Regions from separate parts of the Sinobaca sp. SA16-1 genome, predicted to be linked through region 1. Evidence: riboswitches for the same ligand, from Rfam matches in the RefSeq annotation. Region 1 holds a riboswitch; the other holds the start of a gene.

Region 1 (11,714 bases):
CAAGGAAAAAATATTCATATCCTGGGCGGGTCTGCGCGGTGCGGTACCGATCGTACTCGCTACATTCCCAATTGTAGCAGGCGTGGAGTCGGGTGAGGTTTTGTTTAATATTGTATTCTTTATTGTACTGACCTCCGCCTTGATTCAAGGATCGAGTATTTCTTATTTAGCCAAAAAACTGGGGCTTTCCGGCCCTAAAAAAGACGTGCCTTACCATTCGATTGAGCTGATATCGATTGGGAAAGCCAATGCTGAAATTATTGAATTCCAGACGGACCAGAATACACCAATTTTAGGGAAAAGCCTGCAGGAAATTAACTTTCCGGATAGTGTTCTGATCAGTGCGATCGTCCGGAATGAAGATTTGGTTACTCCTTACGGAGAGACGGTGATCGAAGAAGAGGACTTTCTTTATATTCTTGTGTCGCGTTCCGAGAAAAAGCAGCTGAAACAGATGTTGAAAGGAAAGCCGAATCGATCAAAATAAAATATGATAAACTAATAAAGCGGAACCTGCTCAGGTTCCGCTTTGCTTGTTATTCTCAGAAAGGAGGAGCATATGGGCGTTTTAATCAGCACGCTTATTCCGATTGGACTTATTTTTCTTTCCGGTTTTCTACTTCAGAAAAAACAGCTGCTCGATGTACGATCTGTCTCGGGTGTAGCTTTATACATACTAACGCCGGCTCTCGTGTTCCGGACCTTTTACACAACAGAGCCTGATTATGATGTGTTTCTCATTGTTTTATTTGCCGTCATCTTTCTTATGGTGATGCTTTTGTTAAATAAACTGCTGGCCTTTGTATTCCGCTGGGATGCCCCGACGGAAAGCGGCATGACCCTGTCTACTTCGTTTATGAATGCTGGGAACTACGGTGCCCCGCTGATACTGTTTGCTTTTGGAGAAGAGGCGTTTGCCTATGCCGTTATTTTTATGGTCATCCAATCTTTTTTTATGAGTACGGTAGGGGTATACATCGCTAACCGCAGCAATATGACAGGAACGGATGCGTTTCGGGTCGTATTGAAAATGCCTGCGTTTTTTGCCCTGCTGTTGGGCATATTGTTTCAATGGCTTCATATCACGATTCCATCCACCTATTTTGACAGTATCAGCATGCTCGGAGAGGCCTCTATTCCTGTCGTCATGGTTGTACTTGGCATGCAGCTTGCTAAAATTTCCCTGGCATCTCTTGAGTGGAAGCTGATCGGTGTTGGAACAGCCGTAAGACTCGTTCTTTCACCGGTGATTGCCTATGGGTTAACGCAGCTGCTGCAGACTAATGACCTCTTGAGTACTGTACTGATTGTAGCAGTGGCTATGCCTACTGCAGCAACGATAGCAATGATATCTGTAGAGTTTCATTCCAGTCCTGACCTGGTTTCAAGTATTACGCTGCTGACAACTATTCTAAGCGTTCCATCGCTGTGGGTATTGTTGTTAATAATTGGCGCGTAGAGGTAACATAGAAAGTGCACTCAAGATATAATAAATCGTGAAGAACGACAAGAGAAGGGAGTAGGTTGTATGAAAAAATGGGGAATAGGAGCTGGAGCTGTTGGGTTTCTTTTGTTAAGTGCCTGCGGCGGTTCCGACGAATCGGAAGCCGGGAATAGTCCGCCCAGCAGTGAACCGATTGAAGTAGCCATACATACCAGTGAAACAGCTGAGGCCGGTGAAGCGGCTTTAATTGAAGCTCACGTAGAGCAGGAGGGAGAAGCGGTGGAGGACGCAAACGAAGTGCTGTTTGAAATATGGAAAGAAGGCGAACAGGAAACGGGAGAGCAGCTGGAAGGCGGACACAGCAGTGACGGAGAATATACGCTGGACTACACGTTTGAAGAAAGCGGAACGTACTTCATAACAGCCCATGTCACCGCCCGCAATATGCACAGCATGCCGACAGAGGAAATAGAAGTAGAATAAAAAAAGAGGAAGGCAGTATTTGCCTTCCCCTCAGGCCAGACTATAGTGAAAAGATGGGCTGCATCAAATTAAAGCGTGTCTTTTTTACGGATTTCCGATACCGATTTAGCACCGATGCCCCAGTTATCGGTCTCTACTTCATCAATAACAACGACAGTTGTCTGAGGGTTTTTTCCGAGAACATCCTGCAGCAGTTTTGTGGCGCCTTCGATAAGCTGTTCTTTTTGCTCCGGAGTCGCGGGCTTATGTTCTTTTGTAATTTTAATATTTACAAATGGCATGATGCATCTCTCCTTTATATTAACGTATGCTTTCAGTATAAAGGTTTTTCCTTATTTATACAGTATTTAGTTTTTGTTAATTGACAATTCAAACAATGATAGCTTACGATGAATACTATAGTTAATTTAATAGTTTTACCACTAGGGGTGCCCTTTAAAAGGGCTGAGATTGAAGTAATACTTCGGGACTCTTTGAACCTGATCTGGATATACCAGCGGAGGGAAGTGGCTTGTCCTGCTTTTTTCCGCAGAAACCAACAGCCGCTTTCCCTCATGGGAAGGCGGCTTTTTTCATGGGCACACATCGGAAAGAACTGCATGCTGTATCAACGGGCAGGCAGACATTGGAAGAATGGATGCACATTTCTAAAAAAATCAAAGAATGGACGGATTGTTTTTATATACGTGAACCTCTCTGGTCTCTCAGGGAGCTGGAGACTGCTGTTGCATTTCTGCAGGAAGAAGGGGTGGCGGCCCAGCAGATCCGGCTGAATGTACCGGGAGAAAAAAGGCAGCATTTCAGGGATATCGGTTTTCATCTCAAAGAATCGGTGGAGCAGAAGCCACAGCAGAGCCTTGCTGCAGGCTGGTCTGTTCACAGTCTGGAAACGGCCCGCCAAAAAGAACAGGCCGGCGCTGACTATTTGTTTTTCGGTCATGTGTTTCCTACCGATAGTAAGTTGGGACTGGAACCACGCGGCCTGAAGCAGCTTGCGGCTATTGCAGAAGCGACCGCACTGCCGGTGATCGCGATCGGCGGCGTTACCCCGGAACGAGTGAAGGACTGCATCCGCTCCGGTGCTTCCGGTATTGCAGTGCTGTCAGGCCTGTATGAAGCAGAAGAGCCAAAGCATCGGGCGCATGCTTACTATACGAAGCTTAACGAGGAGGGAAGAACATGACATCCTATCATACCGTAGTGATCGGCGGCGGCATCAATGGCTGTTCCACCGCCTTTCATTTAGCGGAAAAAGGGAAACGGGTGCTCCTTTTGGAACGGAGCACAATTGGCAGTGAAGCTTCCAGCGCCGCTGCCGGTATGCTCGGAGCCCAGGTGGAGATTAACAGTCAGGGCTCTTTTTTCGACTTTGCAAGAGCGAGTCGGTCTATGTACGACGAATTAGTCCCTAAACTTGAATCGTATTCAGGCATTCAGGTGGATTATATAAAAAACGGTATGCTGAAAACCGCACACTCGGACGAAGAAACCGCCCATCTTCATAATGTGCTCGCCTTTCAGCAGAAGGCCGGCGAACAAGTCAGCTGGCTGACCCGTGAGGAGCTGCAGACAAAAGAACCGAACCTGGCAGACGAATCCATACAGGGTGCTCTGTATATGCCGAAAGACGGCCAGGTTATGGCGCCGTATCTTACGAAAGCCTATGCCGGAAGCGCCGCCCATTTAGGAGCGGAAATAATGGAACACACTCCGGTGTCTTCCATTAAGCAGAAGGCGGGAGGATATGAAGTGATCACGGGCCGGGAAACGATAGAATCGGAGCATGTAGTCATGGCAGGGGGCGCATGGACGGACCTTCTGGATGGCGACATTGGCCTCATGCCGCCAATGATTCCTGTTAAAGGAGATATTTTATCTGTCCGCCCCACAAAGCAGCTTATTGTGTCTACCGTTCATGCCCCGGATGTGTACCTTGTGCCAAAGAAAAATGGAACAGTAATTATTGGGGCAACCGAACACCCGGGATCTATGGAGACCCAGGTGTATGCGGGCTCTGTGCATGACCTGCTGAAAAGCGCATTTGCGTTAGTGCCGGGTCTTGCCGAAGCAGAGTTCAAACAGGCGTGGAGCGGAATCAGACCGCAGTCCGCAGACGGTCTTCCTTATCTCGGTTCTATTAATAATCAAGGCCTTTGGATAGCTGCAGGGCATTACCGGAATGGGATTCTGCTTTCGGCAGGAACAGGAAACTGGCTTGCCCGTTCCATCTGTGGAGAAACGGTCAATACGGAATGGGAGCAGGCATTCTCTCCCTATCGAAAACGAACAAAGGAAGGTGTTTCCAGTGAAGCTAACCATTAACGGAGAAGAACAGCAGATTCCGGATACAGTCGAATCCGTCGAGCAGCTGCTTGCTCATTTTAACGTCGGACACAAAAAGTCTGTCGTAGAAAAGAATGGAGAAATTTTAACCAAGCCGGATCAGAAAAAATCAGCGTTGAAAGAAAATGACCGGCTGGAAATTGTTCACTTTGTAGGAGGAGGATGAAAGATGTTAACTATTGGAGAGTTTTCTTTTGAATCACGATTGTTTTTGGGAACAGGTAAATACAAAACCGCAGAAGTACAAAAGCAGGCGGTGGCAGCTTCAGAGACGGAGGTGCTGACGTTTGCCGTAAGGCGGATGAATATATTTGACAGCACCCAGCCGGATCCTTTCGAAGATATGGATCTCAACGGGTACAGACTGCTCCCGAATACGGCCGGAGCCAAAACGGCTGAAGAAGCCGTACGTATTGCAAGAATGGCTGATGCAGCCGGGATGTGTGACATGATTAAAGTAGAAGTGATCGGCTGTGATAAAACCCTGCTGCCGGACCCGGTGGAGACGCTGAAAGCTTCTGAACAGCTTCTAAATGAAGGCTTTACCGTGTTAACGTATACGTCGGATGACGTAGTACTGGCAAGGAAACTGCAGGAACTTGGCATTCACGCTATAATGCCCGGAGCTTCACCTATCGGCACAGGACTGGGTATCGTAAATCCCTACAACCTGGCCCACATTATTGAACAGGCTGTTGTGCCGGTTATTGTAGATGCGGGTATCGGCAGTCCAAAAGATGCCTCTTATGCAATGGAGCTTGGAGCGGATGGGGTGCTCTTAAATACAGCAGTGGCCGGTGCCGATTATCCGGTGAAGATGGCAGAAGCAATGAAACTGGCGGTTCAGGCAGGAAGGCTTGGCCATGAAGCCGGTCGGACAGAGAAGAAGTTTTATGCTCAGGCCAGCAGTCCGTCCGAAGGAATGAGCCAGCTGTGACAAGCGGCCGTTATTCCCGCCAGGAGCTGTTCGCTCCGATTGGAAAAAAAGGGCAGCAGGCCTTTGGGGAAAAGCACGCCGTTATTATTGGGGCGGGCGCTTTAGGAAGCAGTATGGCAGAAACCCTGGTCAGAGCGGGGGTCGGAGCGGTTTCGATTGTGGACCGGGACTATGTGGAACACAGCAATTTAAACCGCCAGCAGCTCTACACCGAACGGGATGCAGACAGGTCAACGCCGAAAGCCGCTGCAGCGGAAGCACGGCTGCGTGACATTAACAGGCAAACGGATGTGAGAGCTGTAATAGGGGAAGTAGATCCCGCTCTGTTGGAGTCGTTTCTTCCTGCAGACGTTATTATCGATGCTCTTGATAATTTTGAAACACGCATGATGGTCAACGACTTTGCCTGTAGGCATGATATTCCTTTTATTTACGGCGCCTGTGTAGGAAGCTATGGTCTCACGTACACGATTATACCCGGCGATACGCCCTGCCTGCACTGTCTGATGGAAGACATTCCGATGGATGGAGAGACGTGTGACACGGCAGGCATCATTGCCCCGGCCGTTCAGATGGTCAGCAGCCACCAGGCAGTGGAAGCGTTGAAATTACTGAGTGGAAATGAAAAGGATCTGCGGCGTACCCTTCTGTCTTTTGATGTTTGGGAAAATCAACACCGGACGATGAACCTGGATAAATTAAAAAAGCCGGACTGTGCTTCCTGCGGACAAGAAGCCTCTTATCCTTATCTGCAATGGGAAGCCAAGTCCTCCCTGGAAACTCTCTGCGGCCGGGATGCGGTGCAGGTCCGGCCGGCTAAGGCAGTGAAAGCGTCATTAGAGCACCTGAAAGAGCAGCATGAAAGTATTGTCCGGAAATCCAATCCCCACCTGCTTGTACTGGAGTGGGAAGAAAAAAGAATCGTCCTGTTTGCAGATGGACGTGCCATTATTCACGGGGAATCCGATAAGGTAAAAGCACGGAAAATATATCATCAGATCGTCGGTGGGTAAAAGAAAGTTTTAAAATTTCTATTTCAGGGAACACTTTTCTAGAAGGGAGAGATAAACTATGGAACCATTTTATAAAGAGTATTTAAACGACGATGAGGCTGTAACAGCAGTCGACAGACTAAAAACACAAGGGGTTAATGAGGATAATATTTACATTATTACTCATGATAAAGAAAGAACAAACCGACTGGCAGATGAAGCAGATGCCAATACAGCAGGTGCTAAGGAACAGGGCATCGGCGAAAACATCAAAAACGTATTCCGTAAACAGGGAGACGAGCTTCGCGCGAAATTCCAGGAGCTTGGCTATACAGAAGCAAAAGCGGAAGAATTAGAGGACAAGCTTGACGACGGAAAAATTATTCTCGTTGTAAAAGATGCGCCGGCTAATTTAAGCCTATAACCAAAAAGAACGGGGTGCCTTTTTTAGAGGCATCCCTTTTTTCTGGGAAATATAGGACAGCAGTATGTAAAAGAATGGTATAACCCCGCATAAAACTATAAGTTACATAAATAAACAGCAAATAAAATAGCGGCTTTAAAGCAAATGTTGTATAGTATACTATGGACAGTCTGTGCACTTTTTATACGTATAGTTTCGTAAAAAAAAGGGTATAAAGAGGTACACTATGTGGTTTTTAAATAGAAAGAGTAAAAAAAGACAAAACGAGATGGTTCCGTACGGATAGGACGGAACATATGACCTGGAGGTAGAAATACAGTGAAAATTATTATTGCAGGCGGCGACGGATTCTGCGGATGGCCGACAGCCCTTTATCTTTCCAAAAAAGGACACGATGTATCAATTGTAGATAATCTAATGAGAAGAAAATGGGACGAAGAGCTGCACTCGAATTCCATTACCCCTCTTGCCACGCTCGAAGAAAGAGTAGCAAAGTGGAAAGAACTTACAGGAAAAGAAATCCGTACATACGAAGGAGACTTAAATCATTATGATTTTCTTCGTGAGGTGTTAAAGCAGGAGCAGCCGGACGCTTTTGTTCATTTTGCAGAGCAGCGTTCTGCACCTTATTCCATGATTGACCGCGAACATGCTGTGTTTACTCAGACAAACAATGTAGTAGGAACGCTCAACGTTCTTTACGGCATTAAAGAAATCGTGCCGGAGTGCCACTTAATTAAGCTTGGAACCATGGGAGAATACGGTACCCCTAATATTGAAATTGAAGAAGGCTATATTGAAATTGAGCATAAGGGCAGAAAAGACGTCCTGCCGTTTCCAAAGCAGCCCAATTCTTTTTACCATTTATCAAAAGTGCATGACAGCCATAACATTATGTTTGCCTGCAAAACATGGGGCATCCGTGCAACCGATTTAAACCAGGGTATTGTATACGGTCTGGATACAGAAGAGACAGCTATGGATCCTGCGCTTGTAAATCGTCTTGATTATGACGGCGTATTTGGAACCGCTTTGAACCGCTTTATTATCCAGTCTGCCATCGGTCATGATTTGACGGTTTACGGCAAAGGACAGCAGATCAGAGGGTTCCTGAATATCCGTGATACCGTCCGCTGTATTGAAATTGCTGCAGAAAACCCGGCAGACAATGGAGAATTCCGCGTGTTTAACCAGTTTACAGAAGAATTTTCTATTACTGAATTAGCGGAAATGGTGCAGCGTGTGGCTAAAGAAGAAGGTATTGACGTCGAAGTTGGCAAATACGACAACCCTAGAATTGAGGCAGAAGAGCATTTTTACCGTGCGGTAAATACAAATCTTCTTGATCTTGGTCTTGAACCGTTCATGCTGACTGATGACGTTATCCGTGAAATCCTTAACGCTGCGCTGACGCATAAAGACCGTGTGGTAAAAGAAAATGTTCTTCCAAACGTAACCTGGAAATAATAAAAACGGAGTGTGTTCCTGTTGAAAATAGCTATAATAACTGAAACATTTCTGCCGTCCACAGATGGTATTGTTACCCGGCTGACAGCCTGCATCACCTGGCTGCTTGACCAGGGTCATGAAGTGCGGATTTACGCGCCGGACCTTGGTGTGTACGAATATAAAGGGGCTAAAGTGATTGGGCTTTCTCATATTACCTTTCCTTTTTATCGTTCCAAGCAGTTTGCCGTGCCGCACCCGGTCGTAAAAAAACATCTGAAAGAATTTAATCCGGACGTAGTTCATGTAGTGAACCCGGCGGTTGTAGGATACGCAGGCATTAAATATGCCAGGCAGCTCAAACTGCCGCTTGTAGCTTCCTATCACACGAATCTGGCACAGTATATGGATTATTACAAACTCGGCAGGTTGAAATGGCTGATGTGGTGGCATTTTCGCAGGATGCATAATCAAGCGGACATTAATTTATGTACGTCTCAGACGGTTAAAGATGAGCTGGTGAGCCGCAGGTTTGAACGTATGCATGTATGGAAGCGCGGGGTGGACACGGAGCAGTTTTCTCCGGACAAGTACAGCGAATCAATGCGCCGTCGCCTCACAGGCGGCAAACCGGAAAAGACACTGCTCCTTTATGTAGGAAGACTGGCGGCAGAAAAAGAAATTGAAAAAATACGCCACGTTCTGGAAGAATCGGATACATTTGTTCTGGCCATTGTCGGCGATGGGCCGCACCGCCAGGTTCTTGAAAACCACTTTAAAGGCACCAACACAGTGTTCACCGGGTTTATGCATGGAGAAGAGCTTGCAGAGACGTTTGCTACATCGGATGTGTTCGTGTTTCCTTCCACTACGGAAACGCTTGGCCTGGTTATTATGGAAGCCATGGCTTCCGGGCTGCCGCTTGTGGCTGCCCAGAGCGGGCCGACGAGAGAACAGCTGGAAGATGAGAAAACCGGACTTTTATATGAACCTGATGTCGAAGGAGACTTTACGAAGACCGTTCTTCGTTTTGAAGATGAGCTTCTTCGAAAAAAGATGGCCGATCAGGCCCATCAGGATGTTCAGAGCTACAGTTGGAACCAGGTAGCTGAACAAATTGAGGCTATTTATGAACAGGCTGTTTCCGGGAAAGAACCTGCCGAAAGCAAAGAAGAGCTTTCCGGTTCCTAACAGGTACGAGCTGCATCCAGATTGAACAGAGGGATACCTATGGAAAAAAAGAAAAAAAGAAAAGGACTATTTCAGTACGCACAGTTTAGTGCGATTGGCGTATCCAATGCCGCTGTAGATATTGGCACACTCAATCTGCTTCTTTATTTTTTTCCAACGGATGAACGGGTTATGCTGACTACCTATAATACGATATCCTACTGCCTGGCTGTAGCGAACAGCTATATCTGGAACGTTCTGATTACCTTCAGGCATTCTGCAAAAGGCAGCAATAAACAGAGAATGGCCTTTGTTTTGCAGGGGCTGGTAAGTCTTGGAGTGAATAACCTTGTGTTTATCGGCGGCAATACTCTGTTTCAGGCTCTTGGTGTTCCCGGCTGGCTCCGCTACAACTTAGCAAAAGGGGTAGCAATGTTTCTTTCCTTTACAGCGAGCTTCTTTATGATCAAGTATTTTGTATTTAAAGAACCACATCCGTACAAAGAAAAATAATACGATTCGATAAAACGAAAAAGCTGCGGCCATTGGCTGCAGCTTTTTTCTGTATTCAGGAAGAGACGGGGGCCGCTGTTTTTTTTCGTTTTCTCCCCCGTAAAAGCACACCGTGGGAAGGAGAAAAGAGGAAAGCAAGCAGAAACAGTACACCCGTGGTACTTGCGATGCAGCCGGCAATCGATACGTTAAAATACTTTGCCGTATAATAACCGATCACCGCAGATGCTACACCTGTTAAAGCACTCACGATCATCATCCGGCTTAGTTTTTCCGTAAGCAGATAAGCAGTGGCAGGCGGCACAATGAAGAGGGCTACTACGAGAATAGCACCGACCGCATCAAAAGAGGCAACAGCTGTAATCGACACCATCGTCATAAGAAGATAGTGGATCAATGTGACCGGAATGCCTAAAGCCGCAGCAAGCGCAGGATCAAAGGAAGTGATTTTAAATTCTTTATACAGCAGCAGAAGCAAAGCAAGGTCGATAATAAATACAATTAAAATGACCCAGAATGCCTGCGGCCCGAGCGGAATGCCATTCCATTCTACCGTATGAAATGGAGCAAAGCTGATATCTCCCATCAAGACATGATCCACGTCCAAATGAACGTCTCTTGCATACAAAGATACTAGAATGACGCCGACAGAAAATAAAGCGGTAAACACAACACCAATAGCAGCATCCGTAGGAACGCCGGCATTATCAAGCACTTGAATAAAATAAGTCGTTGCCAGTCCTACTACGGCGGCGCCGATAAGCATAAGCGGGCCTTCAAGCGTCTGGGACACGAGAAAGGCGCCTACAATACCCAGCAGGACCGTATGGCTGATCGCATCAGCTACCATAGCTATCCGGCGCAGCACAAGAAAGGTGCCGACAATACCGCAGGTAGCAGCAACAAGCGAGCTGATCGCTAAAATCCATATTTCGTACATCAAAGCGTGCTCCTCCTTTTATATTAGGTACGATCGGCGTACTCAATCGATGTCTGCTTAATCGCCAGTGAAACCGGAACTTTTTTCTCCGCGGCAAGCAGAGTGTGGATGCGCTCGTTCAACAGATATTCCCGCGGTGCCCGGCCGTTTCCGTTTTCTGCGGCCTCGTTCCAGGAGCCAAGTTCAGCTTCATGAGTGATATGAATATCCTGAAGCCGGCGGAGCAGCGAAGAGTCATAGGCACAGGCCAGGCCTGTGCCGGTCAATAGATACTGCTCTCCTGTCCGGGTGAGCAGCCCTTCTTTCTGCAGGGCCTGAATGGTTTTTTCGAGTCCATCCTTTGGAAGATGTGTCTGTTCCTCAAGCTCCTCCCTGGAAAACAGGGCGCTGTGCTGTCCGGCAGCGTAGCGGTTTTCCAGCTGTTCATACATCGTATCGAGAAGAAAGTTGTTTAATACCACCTGGTTATGTTTTCTATTTTCCACCATCCGGAATAAAATACCTCTCTGCGGGGCAAATAGAAAGGAGATCAAAAAGAAGGCGGTGGCAGCTACAACAATAACCGGACCGGTCGGAAGTCCGCTTATTGAAGAGCTTAACAAAGCTCCAAGTGCTCCCGATAAGCCTCCGATAAGGCCGGAAAGAATGGCCATCACGCCAAGGCGGTCGGTCCAGTACCGGGCCGTAATGGCTGGTGTAATTAATAAAGCCACCATAAGAATCACACCCACTGTCTGGATGCCGGTAATAACCACGAGCACCACCATCGAACTGAGAAGGGCATTCAAAAAACGGATAGGCAGTCCAATACCACCGGCAAAGAGTGGATCAAAAATAAGAAGTTTCAGTTCTTTAAAAAATAGAAAAGAAAGAAGCAGCAGCACCACAGCACTTCCAATTAAAATCTGCACATCTGCGCCGACAAGAGAAGCCGCCTGGCCGAAAATAAACTCATCAAGGCCGCTGCTCTGGCTGTAGCTGCCATTGGTAATCATCGTTAAAAGCACAATGCCAAATCCAAA
Region 2 (11,714 bases), on a different contig from region 1:
CCTGCTTTTCCAGCCGCAGGTACTGCTGTTTGCCTTTGGCCTTGCCATTGTGCCGACGGTGCTCGCTTATATTCTTTACACGCTCGGCCTCACCCATATTGAATCAAGCCGGGCTTCGATCCTATCTACGGTCGAACCCGTAGTCGCTATTATTATTGGGGTCGCCGTGTTTGGCGACCGACTCGATGGGTGGCAGACGCTCGGCGTGCTGCTTGTGCTATCTTCTGTTCTGCTCGTCGCCGAAACCAAAAAATCAAAAACTGCGCTTCTGCCGGACAGTCCATAAGAAAAGCCAGCTTTCCTTTGATTAGGAGAGCTGGCTTTTTCTCCGCAGTACTTCTGCGGTCTGTACGGCTTTTTTTAAGGCAATCACGTGCATCGTGTTATCTTGCATAATGACAATCAGCCTCTTTTTTTCCGCATAGGGCGAGCCGACACGATTTGCTTCGTCGTGCTCCAGAGCGGACGGCCCCTGTGATACTTCAATTTGTTTCATCTGGTCAATCGGAAGCGTCAGTGTCTGCAGAGAATGCTTAATATATAAGGTGTTCTCCCTGATTTTGGCACGCGTCCGGACAAAATATACATACACTACTGCAATAATGAGCAGCAGAAGAATTCCAGCAGCCATTTTCATCTACAGTCCCTCTTTTCTATTTTTTCCGTCAGGGTCTATTCTAACAAAATATCGAATACACTTTGCAATTCTTTTATCCTGCCTATAAAATAAGAACAAATGTTCGTAAAATGGTTTGTTTTTTTTGCTGTATTTACCTTTTGTTCATATAGAAGCATATGCCTCACCCTAATTTTGATATGAAAGAACAGAAAGGAGGGAACATCGTGGCTTATTATTTATCACATCTTCTGGGAAAATGCCCTCGGCTTGATTACTATATTCACACGCATAAACAAGCGCTCTCTTCTCCTGCCCTCCGCCAGTTTCTGGCCGACCCTCTTCACTCCAACCTATTTGCAGAGGCGGTCTGTTATACAGATGAAACGTATCAGAAAGCACTGGATGAGGCGTTCAGGCAGTATCGGGAGGAAAAGAAATTAACAGCGTATATTTTAAAGTCTCTTCACTGGCATGCGGTGCAATTCGATAAGAAACAGCGGAAAATAGAAACCCTGCAGCCGCTGATTGTAGACAGTGATACGTGGGAAGAGCCGGTATGGGAGCCTCCTCTGTCTCCGCATGTTCTTGCCGAAGAGCTCGAAAACCGAAAGCTGTATGCCGCCTACCAGGCATTAACCCCGCATCAACAGTGGATATTACAAAAGAGCTACGCAGAGCAGATGAGGGATATTGATCTTTCCTATCTTACTAATGTGACGCCTCAGGCTATTTACCGCTCCAGGCATCAGGGACTTGCCAAACTTTACGCTTATATTACAGCGACCACCCATTAAAGGAGCGAGATACTATGACAGCATCTCTGTATGTATTAGCAGAAAAAGCCAAACAGCAGGACCGGGAGGCCATGTATGACTTCCTGCAGAAATTTGAGCCTTTTATTCAGAAATCATTGTCGCAGACCAAACCGCAGAACCGGGAAGACCTGCGCCAGGACCTCCGATTAAAGTGCATGGAATGTGTTCACCGCTTTGAACCGGGCCGGACGCCCGGGTTTTTCGAATTTGTCAGCACACTTGAGCATAATCAAAAATAACAGCAAAAGCGTTTCTTTTATCACTATTTCCTTTTTTATACGGAATAGGACCTATTATATGTCTTACATTTCAATATGATGACAGGGTCTTTAAGACTATATAACGCTTTGCAAATCCCCTTCTCATTCGGTGTCCGTTCGGCTTATACTAATAAATGACAACAAACCTGACATTTTAAACAGCAGCAGACGGGTATCGATTAAAGGGGGATTATGGTGAAAAATCGTTTTACATGGATGAAGTGGGGCATTCCATTTGTTATTGTTCTTACATTGGGATGGGCAACATATTATTTTGTTACTCCTACCTTCAGCCATCAGTACCAGCAGTTGACCGAACGTGTAGAAGTTGGCGTTAAATACACAAATCCCGAAGAATCTATTGTTTATATTCACCCCTACATCGAAAACCCGAACAGCGAGGAAATCACCTGTTATCATGATGACCAGTTCGTAGAGATACGTGTTCTTGATGAAGATGGCAATCACCTCGATGAGGCGGTTTCTATGGAAGAAAAACGTGGAGAATCTTCTACAGATGAAGAAGTATTAAAACCCGGCCAGAAAACAATGAACTCCACCTATTATAAAGTGGAACTTCCTGATAACGCTGATTCCATTCAGCTTATTTACAACGGTTCCGTTAAGGACAAGCATGGTATCGACCAACTAGAGGAAACGATAGATGTGAACCTCGACTACCTTATCATGTAGAACGGGTACCAGCTTCAGAAGATAAACCAAAACCGCTTCGGACTCCAGAGAGCCCGAAGCGGTTTGTTTATTCTGCTATATTTACAAATATGTCCTCTGTGTCCGGTGTCTCGGAAATGTAATCCATTTCTGCAAGCCAGCTGATCGTTTCCTCCCAGGATTCCCGGTCCTGGCTGCCAAAGGCTTCTTCTTCCGTTTCCATTTTCTCCATTAAAACATCCAGACTTTCTTCTTCCACTTCCCGTTCAAGCGGAAAATTTTCCTGATCTTCATTCTCAAACAGACTGTCCAGGCTTTCTTCCGGATGGTCTTTCATATATGTGTATCCTTTTTCCGCCGCGGTCCAGAACGCGTTAATTTTTTCTTCCTCTTCCGCCAGTGTTTCTTCGTTTGTAACGAGAACGAGCTCGTAAAAAGGCGGCACACCGTAATCCACCGGATCAAAGTATTCTACGGAAGTGCCGGCGTGTTCCAGCACCGGTACTTCATGGTTAATGTATGCGCCGCTTACCGCATCGGCCCGGTCGCTTACTAAAGAGGACTGCAGCTCAAAACCAATATCCACCAGATCAACTTCTTCAAACTGACCGCCATCATTTTCCACCATCGTTTCTACAATTGGTTCATTGACCGGTATCCCGGGGTATCCAACTGTCCGGCCTTCTAAATCTCTTGGTCGTTCTATGTCGGAGTCTGCTTTGTACACAACGTGATTAAGAGGAGACCTCACAATCGCCGCCACGCTTACTACAGGGATTCCTTCGGTCCGCGCTGTAATAACATCCGGCTGATAGGTAATGCCAAAGTCCACTTCTCCTGCAGCCGCCAGGTTCAAAGGATCCGTTGGATTGGTGGGGAACATAATATTTACGTCCAGACCTGCTTCCTCGAAGTATCCGTTTTCCTGCGCGGTGTACAAGTAGCTGTGTACGGCATTAGGATACCAGTCCAGCATAATGTCGACTTCCTGCAGCTCTTCATTCTCTGCCTGCTGTTCATTTTCACTCCCGCATCCTGCCAGCACAAATGCTCCTGCAGCAAGCAGCCCCACCTGTTTAATCCACCTTTTCATTATCTTCTTCCTCCCTTTTTTGTAGTCGCATATTCTACTGCTTTTACTGCCAAAAACAGGCCAATCCCTGCTAACGACAACAAAACGATTGGTGCAAATACGCCGGCTGCGTCCATCTGTGTCATCATCCTGCGGCTGAAATATCCAAGCCCTGCATCTGCGCCCAGCCACTCTCCAATTGCCGCACCGATGACGCTCAGCGTGACTGCCACTTTTAAGCCGGAATAGAACGAGGGCAGAGCCATCGGCACCTGGACCTTTCTGAAAATCTGCCAGCTCCCGGCCCCCATGGTCCGAAGCAGGTCCTGCATATCCCGGCTCGCTGTCCGAAGACCGTCAAACGCCCCGACCGTAATTGGGAAAAAGGTGATCAACACCGTTACGGCGACTTTACTCCACATGGAATAGCCAAACCACAGCACAAAGATTGGGGCTAGTGCAATAATTGGAATGGTCTGCGAGGTGATTAACAGAGGAAAAACACTCTTTTCCACCATCCGGCTCCGGCTCATCAGCACCGCAATACCGACTCCACAAACGATGGAAATGCCAAGTCCGGTAACTATAACGAGAAGCGTGGCCGGCAGGTGTACAAGAAATAATATATCCGCAAGTTCCCACAGCCTCTGCAGCACCGCAGACGGTGCCGGCAGTATATAAGGCGTGTCATACCAGCGGGCTCCTGCCTCCCAGATGATAAAAAAAGCAGATGCGAGAAGAGCGGCTCCAGCATAGGAAATGCCTGCTCCTTTCCAGCCATTCATCGTAACTTCTCCTCCCTGCGCATTCGTTCAATCAATTCCCGCTTCAGCTTCAAGAGTTCCGGGTGATCCCGGGCACGCTCGTCTCTGGGTCTTGGCAGCGGTACCGCAATTTCGGTAAGGCGTCCTTCTATCGGCGGCTCGGTAAATAATAAAATGCGGTCGGATAAAAATAATGCTTCTTCTATGTCGTGGGTAATAAAAATAAGTGTCTGCCTCGAAGCCTGCCACTTTTCCAACAGCCATTCCTGCATCATAAAGCGGGTAATCGAATCAAGTGCGCTGAATGGTTCATCCAGCATTAAGATGTCGTTTCCTCCCACTACAGCGCGGAGAAAAGACACCCTCTGCCTCATCCCACCGGACAGTTCGTGAGGATACTTGCGTTCCAGGCCCCTGAGGCCGAATGCTTCCAGATGGGATGATACGCGCTGTTCGGCCTCCCTTTTGGAAAGGCCGTTTATTTCCAATGGCAGCATGCCATTTTCCAAAATGGTCCGCCAGGGCAGCAGCAGATCCTGCTGAGGCATGTAGCCGACCCTGCCAAGCCTTGTGCCCGAGCCGTGCAGAAGCACCGACCCCTTGTCCGGGTCGCTCAGCCCGGCGGCAAGCCGGAAGAACGTCGACTTTCCCGACCCGCTCGGTCCAAGCAGGCTGACAAATTCGCCTTTTTTCACTGTCCCTTGAACCTGCTTGAAGATCGGCGCTTCGGTAGTAGTATAGGCATAGGTAACGTCTCGAAATTCCAGTGCCGATTCCTGCTCTTTATTCATTTCCCGCCCCCTTTTTTGTGTACCGTGCTCCCCCGGAACCTGCTCCATGCATACAAAAAAGCCGCTCCAGCAGAGGGAGCGGCGGAAAAGTCGTTCTATCATTAAAAACAGCACGAGCGGCTGCTTTTTCAGGTGAACATTCCGCACTTTCCTCCGCTGGTGTTATCCAGATCAGGTTCCAGGGTTAGGATGAATGTCATCCCTCTCAGCTTTGCAGCACCCCTAGTGCTTGTTGTATAAAATTGTCTTTGCTTCTTAAAGATAGCACATATTCGAAATGGTTCATACCGCGGGTTTTATTTCAGCAAAATCTCTGCTCCTGTAAAGCCTGCACGCGTGATATGATGGAGAAAACGTCTACATTACATTAGGAGAGGCTCTTATGGCAGACACTATACTCACGATACATCTTATAGCCGTGGCGGCAGTTATTCTGCTTGCAGGCGCTGTTTATATATTTCACCGCACCAACATGAACCGGACCGCTGTTCTGCTTCACTACGTGCTTCGATTTTCATACCTGCCGCTGCTTTTAACCGGCGGGCTTGTACTTGGCCTTCGTCCTGTATATTTAGGCGGCCTGCTGAAGCTGGCCTGTGGATTGTTAAGTATCGGATTGATTGAAATTTACTTTGTCCAGTTATTTAAGAACACCGGACACCCTCTATTCGTCCGGTTTATGATAGGATTTGTATTATTTACTATTATTTTAGGATTACTGCTCCCCCAGGGCATTTATTTACTGTAAGGCGAATTTGACACATAAAGGAGCGTTTATCCATGCCAAAAAACAAAAAACAATTTGCTGTTATAGGCCTCGGCCGATTTGGAGGGAGTATCTGCCGGGAACTGTATCATTTAGGCTATGAAGTTCTTGCTATCGATCAGGATGAAGAAAAAGTGGATGAATATGTCGCATATGCCACCCAGACAGCCTGCATTGACTCCACTGACGAAAAAGCATTAAAATCTCTCGGCCTTGGCAACTTCGATCACGTTGTTGTCGCGATCGGCGACCATATTCAGGCAAGTGTGCTTACAACGCTTGTGTTAAAAGACATGAACGTTCCAATCGTCTGGGCAAAAGCCCAGAATAAATACCACCAGAAAGTGCTCGATAAGATCGGCGCTGACCGTGTGGTCCACCCGGAATTTGATATGGGAATCCGTGTAGCCCATAATATGACTTCGGAAAAGGTTATTGATTTTATCGACTTAAGCAACGATTACACGATTGTCGAAGTGTATGCTACGAAAAAACTGCACCGCAAAACGCTGATTGAATCCAATGTCCGGGCCGCCTATGGTGTGACGATTCTTGCGATCAAACGAAATGAGGACGTTAATGTGTCCCCGCGGCCCAACGATAGAATTGAGCAGGGAGATATGCTGATTGTTTTAGGTCATAAAGATGAGATCCGCCGTTTCGAAAATGAAGGCCTGTAGTTTTAAGAGGCTTCTACTGTAAAAAACCAGACCCCCGGAGGGCCTGGTTTTTTTAATAAGACTGTTCAAAGCTGGTTGGATTTTCTTCGAACCGTACGCTTTTTCCTGTTTCACTGCTTTCATATAGCGCCTCGACGATTTTTGTAACTTTCATGGCCTGCTCCGGTTTCACGATAAGTTCCGCTTCACCTGTACAGGAATCCACGAAATTATTCGCCTGATAGTATGGCTCTATATTATCGATTTTATTAATCTGGGCCGTGCTGTTTAACAGCGTTCCATATTTGGATTGATACAGCTCAAACGGAAAGAGCTGTAAACCGCCCTCAACTCCGGAAATACTGAGTTGTTCCGTATCTTCTTTTATATTAGCCGCCCAGGAACATTCCAGCTGCAGCGTAATGTCATTTTCGAATGTGATATACCCGGTTACATGGTCTTCCACGTTAAACGTATTCTGGTCAAACTGGCCCCACTCGTTCGTGAGATTCGGTGCTTTGCTTAACCGGTCGTACGTTTTGGCCATTACTTCCAGCGGCTTTGGGTCTCCAAGCAGCCACAGGGACAGATCCAGCAGGTGGCAGCCATAGTCAATCAGGCTTCCTCCGCCTTGCAGCTCTTTGTTTGTAAATACACCCCAGCCCGGAACTTTCCGGCGGCGCAGTGCCTGAAAACGACAGACGAGCGGGTCCCCGATTTCGTGGTTTTCCATCATCTGCTTGGCAATCTGGGCTTCCGGTCCAAAACGATAGTGGAAGGCAATTGCAAGAACCGAGCCTGTTTTTTCTGCAGCTTCTATCATACGCTCGCATTCTTCCGTTGTAATCGCCATCGGCTTTTCGCAGAGCACGTGAATGCCCCGATTTAGAGCCTGCACAGCGATATCTGCATGAAACTTATTCGGCGTACAGATAACGACCGCATCCACGTCTCCAAGCATTCGTTCAATGTTGTGGTATACCCGGGCGATAGAGAAAGACGCCGCTACTTCCTGAGCCCGATCCTGATTAATATCGTATACGCCTTCTATTGATACCTTGTGTTCCAGCTGTTGAAAAGTGGGAATATGCCTTGACTGAGCGATTCCCCCTGCTCCAATGATGCCAATCTTTAGCTTGTCCATTAGTACTTACCCCCTCTAGTGTGGCCATCAGCGCCCGGCAGTGGCTTTAGTTGTCCCCTGCTCTTTACCGGCGATAGGCTCAAGCGGCTGAGCGTTGCCGTAAACCGGCTTTGGTGTAGCCAGTCCGGCTGCCCAGTATACGCCATTGCGTATCACGCGTTGAATGTCTGTATGGTAATACGTCGGATACGTCTCATGTCCCGGACGGAAATAAAATATTTTTCCCCGCCCGCGCTGAAAAGTGGCACCACTTCTAAATACTTCTCCACCTTCGAACCAGCTGACAAATATCAATTCCTCTGGTACAGGAATGTCAAAGTGTTCCCCATACATTTCTTCTTTCTCCAGCTCAATGAATTCTCCTAGACCTTCTGTGATAGGATGCGTCGGATTGACGACCCAGAGTCGTTCCTTTTCATCCGCTTCCCTCCACTTCAGGTCACAGGAAGTACCCATCAGCTTCTTGAATATTTTCGAGAAATGGGCGGAATGCAGCACTACCAGCCCCATTCCTTCCAATACCCGCTCTTTCACCCGTTCTGCGACCTCTTCGGTCACTTCATCATGAGCCTGATGGCCCCACCAGATAAGAACGTCCGTATTGTTTAGAACCTCTTCTGTTAATCCGTGCTCTGGTTCGTCCAATGTAGCCGTGCTTACATCAAGCCCCTCTTCTTTCAGGAAACCTTGAATGGCCCCGTGGATTCCTTCCGGATAAATCGAAGAAACCACTTCGTTCTCTTTCTCGTGTCTGTTTTCGTTCCATACTACAATTTTCATAAAGGCCCCCTACAGTCATTATAATATATTTTCGTAATAAATTAACCTTTTGTTGCTTCGGCTGTTAGACCGGTCATGAGCCATTTCTGCAAAATAGACATTTTTTTGCAATTGGAAGCGCAACAAATACGGATCCAGCAGCAAATCGGGTGAAATTATTAGAAAACCGATCATTTACAACATTAAATAATTTTTGAATGGAAATACATATTTTTAATTTATATCTTTTTACTATGTAAAACTCCCTTAACAGGATACCGAAACGTTTCGGATTACCACTAAATTATAGTAAGCGTTTTCAAAAAAAGCAAGCAGTATTTCCAGTAAGCAGAACAGTAGGCGCATCCCATCCTTTCCACTATACTAATAAAAGATGAAAAAAGAGGAGGAATCAAGATGCGGCAGTCCCCTTGAATTGCAAAAAAAGGAGCTGGGTCCAGCTTCCATACCGATCATGCATTGACGAATGCGGCGTCTCTTGTTCCCTCTGCAGAAAAGGCGGTTTTTTTAACCTTTGATGATGGACCAAGCCGCTGCACCCACCAGATTCTCGATATATTAAAAAACAAACAGGCAAAGGGAACTTTTTTCTGGCAGGGACGGCTTATTCATCCCCGGCGGCCTGCGCTGAGAGTGACAGAGGAAGGCCATACGCTCGGTTCGCATACCCATCGCCATCCCAACCTTACGTCGCTTTCTTATGAAAAACAGAAACATGAAATCCAGAGCAGCCTTCAGGCGATCAAAAGCATCAGCCCGGCTCAAATCGACTATTTCCGGCCGCCCTACGGCCGCTATAATAAAGAAACAGTCCGTGTCGTACGGGAGCTGGGGCTCGAACTTGTGATGTGGGACACGGTATCATTTGACTGGAAAGAAAAAAAGAGCCCGGACGCTATTCTCTCGAACGTCATGGACTCTGTACAGCCGGGATCGATTGTTCTGCTGCATGAACTACAGCAGACGGTCTCCGTTCTGCCTGAACTAATTAATATGCTTCATACCGAAGGCTATACATGTCTGGCGCTTCCTTCTCAACGAAGCGGATAATCATGGTCAATCGGACGGAAAAAATTAGTTCGGGTCACTTCAGCCGCTGTTTTGGCGTCACGCTCTTCCATCGCATGAATAATCTGCTCATGCTCTTCAATCGACTCTTCCGTCAGGTTAATGGAATCGTGATAAAACAGCCGTCGGACATGCGATTGCAGGGACAGTGTCGTTTTGGAAATATACGGGTTATGAATGCTGTCGACAATAATGTCATGAAATTTTTCATCCCATTTCAGCGCAGCCCGGTGGTCGCCGGCCTGAATGGCTGTTGTAAACTGCTCGTTAATGTCCCGCAGTTCTTCTATCGTTTCCCCGCTCATAGCTTTTGCTGCTATTTCCGCAGCCAGCGCCTGCAGCGCGGCGAGCGGCGGAAAAATTAAGACAGCATCTTCCGGCTTCACCTGTGTAATCTGCGTCACAACGCCAGGCTTCATTTCTACGAATCCGTCTTCGTTTAACAGCTGCAGTGCCTCTCTAATAGGCGTTCTGCTCACCCCAAGCGCCTCTGCAAGCTCGGAGTCGTTAATTTTTTCTTCAGGCTGAAGCGTTCCGTCAATAATCCATTGTTGAATTTGCAAATACGCCCGGTCTTTTGCGGATTTTCGTTCCGGTTTAGGTAAATCGGATGGAATCGGCACAGTCTATATCACCTTTCACGTCTTTTTCGTTTAATTAAAGTATAAAGCAAAAAAAATAACCGCGCCACAACGTGCTTTTTCTTCCTAAATATGGTATATTCTAATATGTAATATATTGCATACGTATATTGTTAGGAGAGACGCACAATGGAAAATTTAGCGGCATACGTTTTTATGGCTGCCATGATGTCTATGCTTCCCGGAGCAGACACGGTACTTATTATGAAAAATACACTCTCGCACGGTGCTAAAGCCGGACGTTTTACTATACTGGGGATGGCTACCGGCCTAACCTTCTGGACAATTATTGCGGTATTGGGATTATCAGTAGTTATCTCCCAATCCCCTGTCCTGTTCGAAACGATTAAATATATGGGTGCTGCGTACTTGTTTTATTTAGGCCTCCGCTCTTTTACGACGAAAAGCTCTTTTTCTTTCACAGAGGTTCAGAAAAGCGCCGATGAAACAGCCGCTGCCGGCAGAAGAGGCCACTCCAGGGAGTCTTACCTGCAGGGCGTACTGAGCAACATCCTTAACCCTAAAACGGTCGTTGTGTATATTACCTTTATGCCGCCGTTTGTAAATATGAGCGGCAACGTGCCCCAGCAGTTGATGATTCTGGGCGGTATCTTAACCGTTATCGCCGTCACCTGGTTTCTTGTGCTCGTGTTTGTCCTTGATCACGTCCAGCGCTGGCTGAAAAGTCCGCGCTTCCAGCAGATATTTCAGAAATCGACCGGCCTTGCTTTAATGGCTTTCGGTGCCAAGCTGATTTTCTAGCGTTCGACACCTTTCAAAAAACCGGCCTCCTTTAAAAGGAGGCCGGTTTTTTCATGTTATTTACTGTTGGTTTTCTGTCTTTAAAATAGATCCAGACGACGCCGAGGGCTGCCGCAGCAAAAAGGCTTCCCATCACAAACACAGCGTTCAGGCCGATATTTTCAGCTACGGCCCCTCCAATAAGGGGCCCGAGAAAAATACCGAGCGCATAAAATGACTGATAAAATCCCATCACGGAATTTTTCAGCTGATTGGCCGGCAGCCGGGCAATATTGGCAAGCAGAAGCGGCAGGACGACACCAAGTGCCAGACCAATCACGCCGTGTACGAGGCTTAAGGTCAGCAGCGAATTCGTCAGTGGAACCAAGGCTAGCATCACCACGGTTAAAACCAGCCCACTAATAAAATAAAACCGCTCGCGCTCTGCTGGAATAGAAGCAAAGGCGACCCCGAGCGACGCGGCCGCATGCGGTACAAAAAAACCGGTCATGAGCCAGATCAGTTCGCTTTCTGTCACGCCGAGAGAACTGGCATACAACGGGGTAAACCCAAAAATAGTAATAAACATAACTCCATGGCACAGCATGGATACCGTCGTTACCGGAAACAGGTATTTCACTTTCAGTGTTCCGGTTACGTATTCTGACAGCTTCATTTTTGGAGCATTTCCCGTTTCCACCGGTACGACTTTCACTCCTAAGGCAAGCACCAGACCGAGAACAGAAAAAACGACTGCAATCCAGAACGGCAGCGCCCAGCCAAACTGGTACACAAGAAAACCCGCACTTGCCATGCTGATAAACTGGGGCGTTACCGTTAAAAACTGCACGGTTCCCATCGCCCGTGAGGATTGATCGGGCCGGAAATACTGGGCGTACATAATCGTTGCCATCACCCACAT

The links. A riboswitch is a leader RNA that binds a small molecule or an ion and turns the genes downstream of it on or off. The one in region 1 is predicted to bind thiamine pyrophosphate.
Region 2: it holds a riboswitch for thiamine pyrophosphate, as region 1 does, so the genes downstream of both, AC5W2J_RS02840 (ABC transporter ATP-binding protein) here and AC5W2J_RS12315 (thiamine phosphate synthase) in region 1, are expected to answer to the same signal.

The regions. Positions count from the first base shown of each region.
Region 1 is NZ_JCAKFL010000004.1:90,324-102,037, reverse strand. Features, by position in the region: gene AC5W2J_RS12335 (potassium/proton antiporter) at 1-487, shown strand, start outside; gene AC5W2J_RS12330 (AEC family transporter) at 560-1,459, shown strand; gene AC5W2J_RS12325 (FixH family protein) at 1,529-1,927, shown strand; gene AC5W2J_RS12320 (2-hydroxymuconate tautomerase family protein) at 1,996-2,208, opposite strand; TPP riboswitch at 2,342-2,449, shown strand; gene AC5W2J_RS12315 (thiamine phosphate synthase) at 2,502-3,110, shown strand; gene thiO (glycine oxidase ThiO) at 3,107-4,249, shown strand; gene thiS (sulfur carrier protein ThiS) at 4,233-4,436, shown strand; gene AC5W2J_RS12300 (thiazole synthase) at 4,440-5,207, shown strand; gene AC5W2J_RS12295 (ThiF family adenylyltransferase) at 5,204-6,220, shown strand; gene AC5W2J_RS12290 (YflT domain-containing protein) at 6,279-6,623, shown strand; gene AC5W2J_RS12285 (NAD-dependent epimerase/dehydratase family protein) at 6,942-8,090, shown strand; gene AC5W2J_RS12280 (glycosyltransferase family 4 protein) at 8,112-9,260, shown strand; gene AC5W2J_RS12275 (GtrA family protein) at 9,300-9,752, shown strand; gene AC5W2J_RS12270 (metal ABC transporter permease) at 9,808-10,695, opposite strand; gene AC5W2J_RS12265 (metal ABC transporter permease) at 10,716-11,714, opposite strand, start outside.
Region 2 is NZ_JCAKFL010000001.1:581,056-592,769, forward strand. Features, by position in the region: gene AC5W2J_RS02805 (EamA family transporter) at 1-286, shown strand, start outside; gene AC5W2J_RS02810 (SunI/YnzG family protein) at 308-631, opposite strand; gene AC5W2J_RS02815 (sigma-70 RNA polymerase sigma factor region 4 domain-containing protein) at 844-1,413, shown strand; gene AC5W2J_RS02820 (helix-turn-helix domain-containing protein) at 1,428-1,673, shown strand; gene AC5W2J_RS02825 (hypothetical protein) at 1,890-2,387, shown strand; gene AC5W2J_RS02830 (ABC transporter substrate-binding protein) at 2,455-3,459, opposite strand; gene AC5W2J_RS02835 (ABC transporter permease) at 3,459-4,223, opposite strand; gene AC5W2J_RS02840 (ABC transporter ATP-binding protein) at 4,220-4,993, opposite strand; TPP riboswitch at 5,125-5,227, opposite strand; gene AC5W2J_RS02845 (DUF1516 family protein) at 5,376-5,741, shown strand; gene AC5W2J_RS02850 (potassium channel family protein) at 5,774-6,439, shown strand; gene AC5W2J_RS02855 (Gfo/Idh/MocA family protein) at 6,492-7,562, opposite strand; gene AC5W2J_RS02860 (ThuA domain-containing protein) at 7,590-8,342, opposite strand; partial or broken gene AC5W2J_RS02865 (sugar ABC transporter permease) at 8,384-8,532, opposite strand; gene AC5W2J_RS02870 (polysaccharide deacetylase family protein) at 8,802-9,392, shown strand; gene AC5W2J_RS02875 (GntR family transcriptional regulator) at 9,377-10,033, opposite strand; gene AC5W2J_RS02880 (LysE family transporter) at 10,181-10,813, shown strand; gene AC5W2J_RS02885 (MFS transporter) at 10,845-11,714, opposite strand, start outside.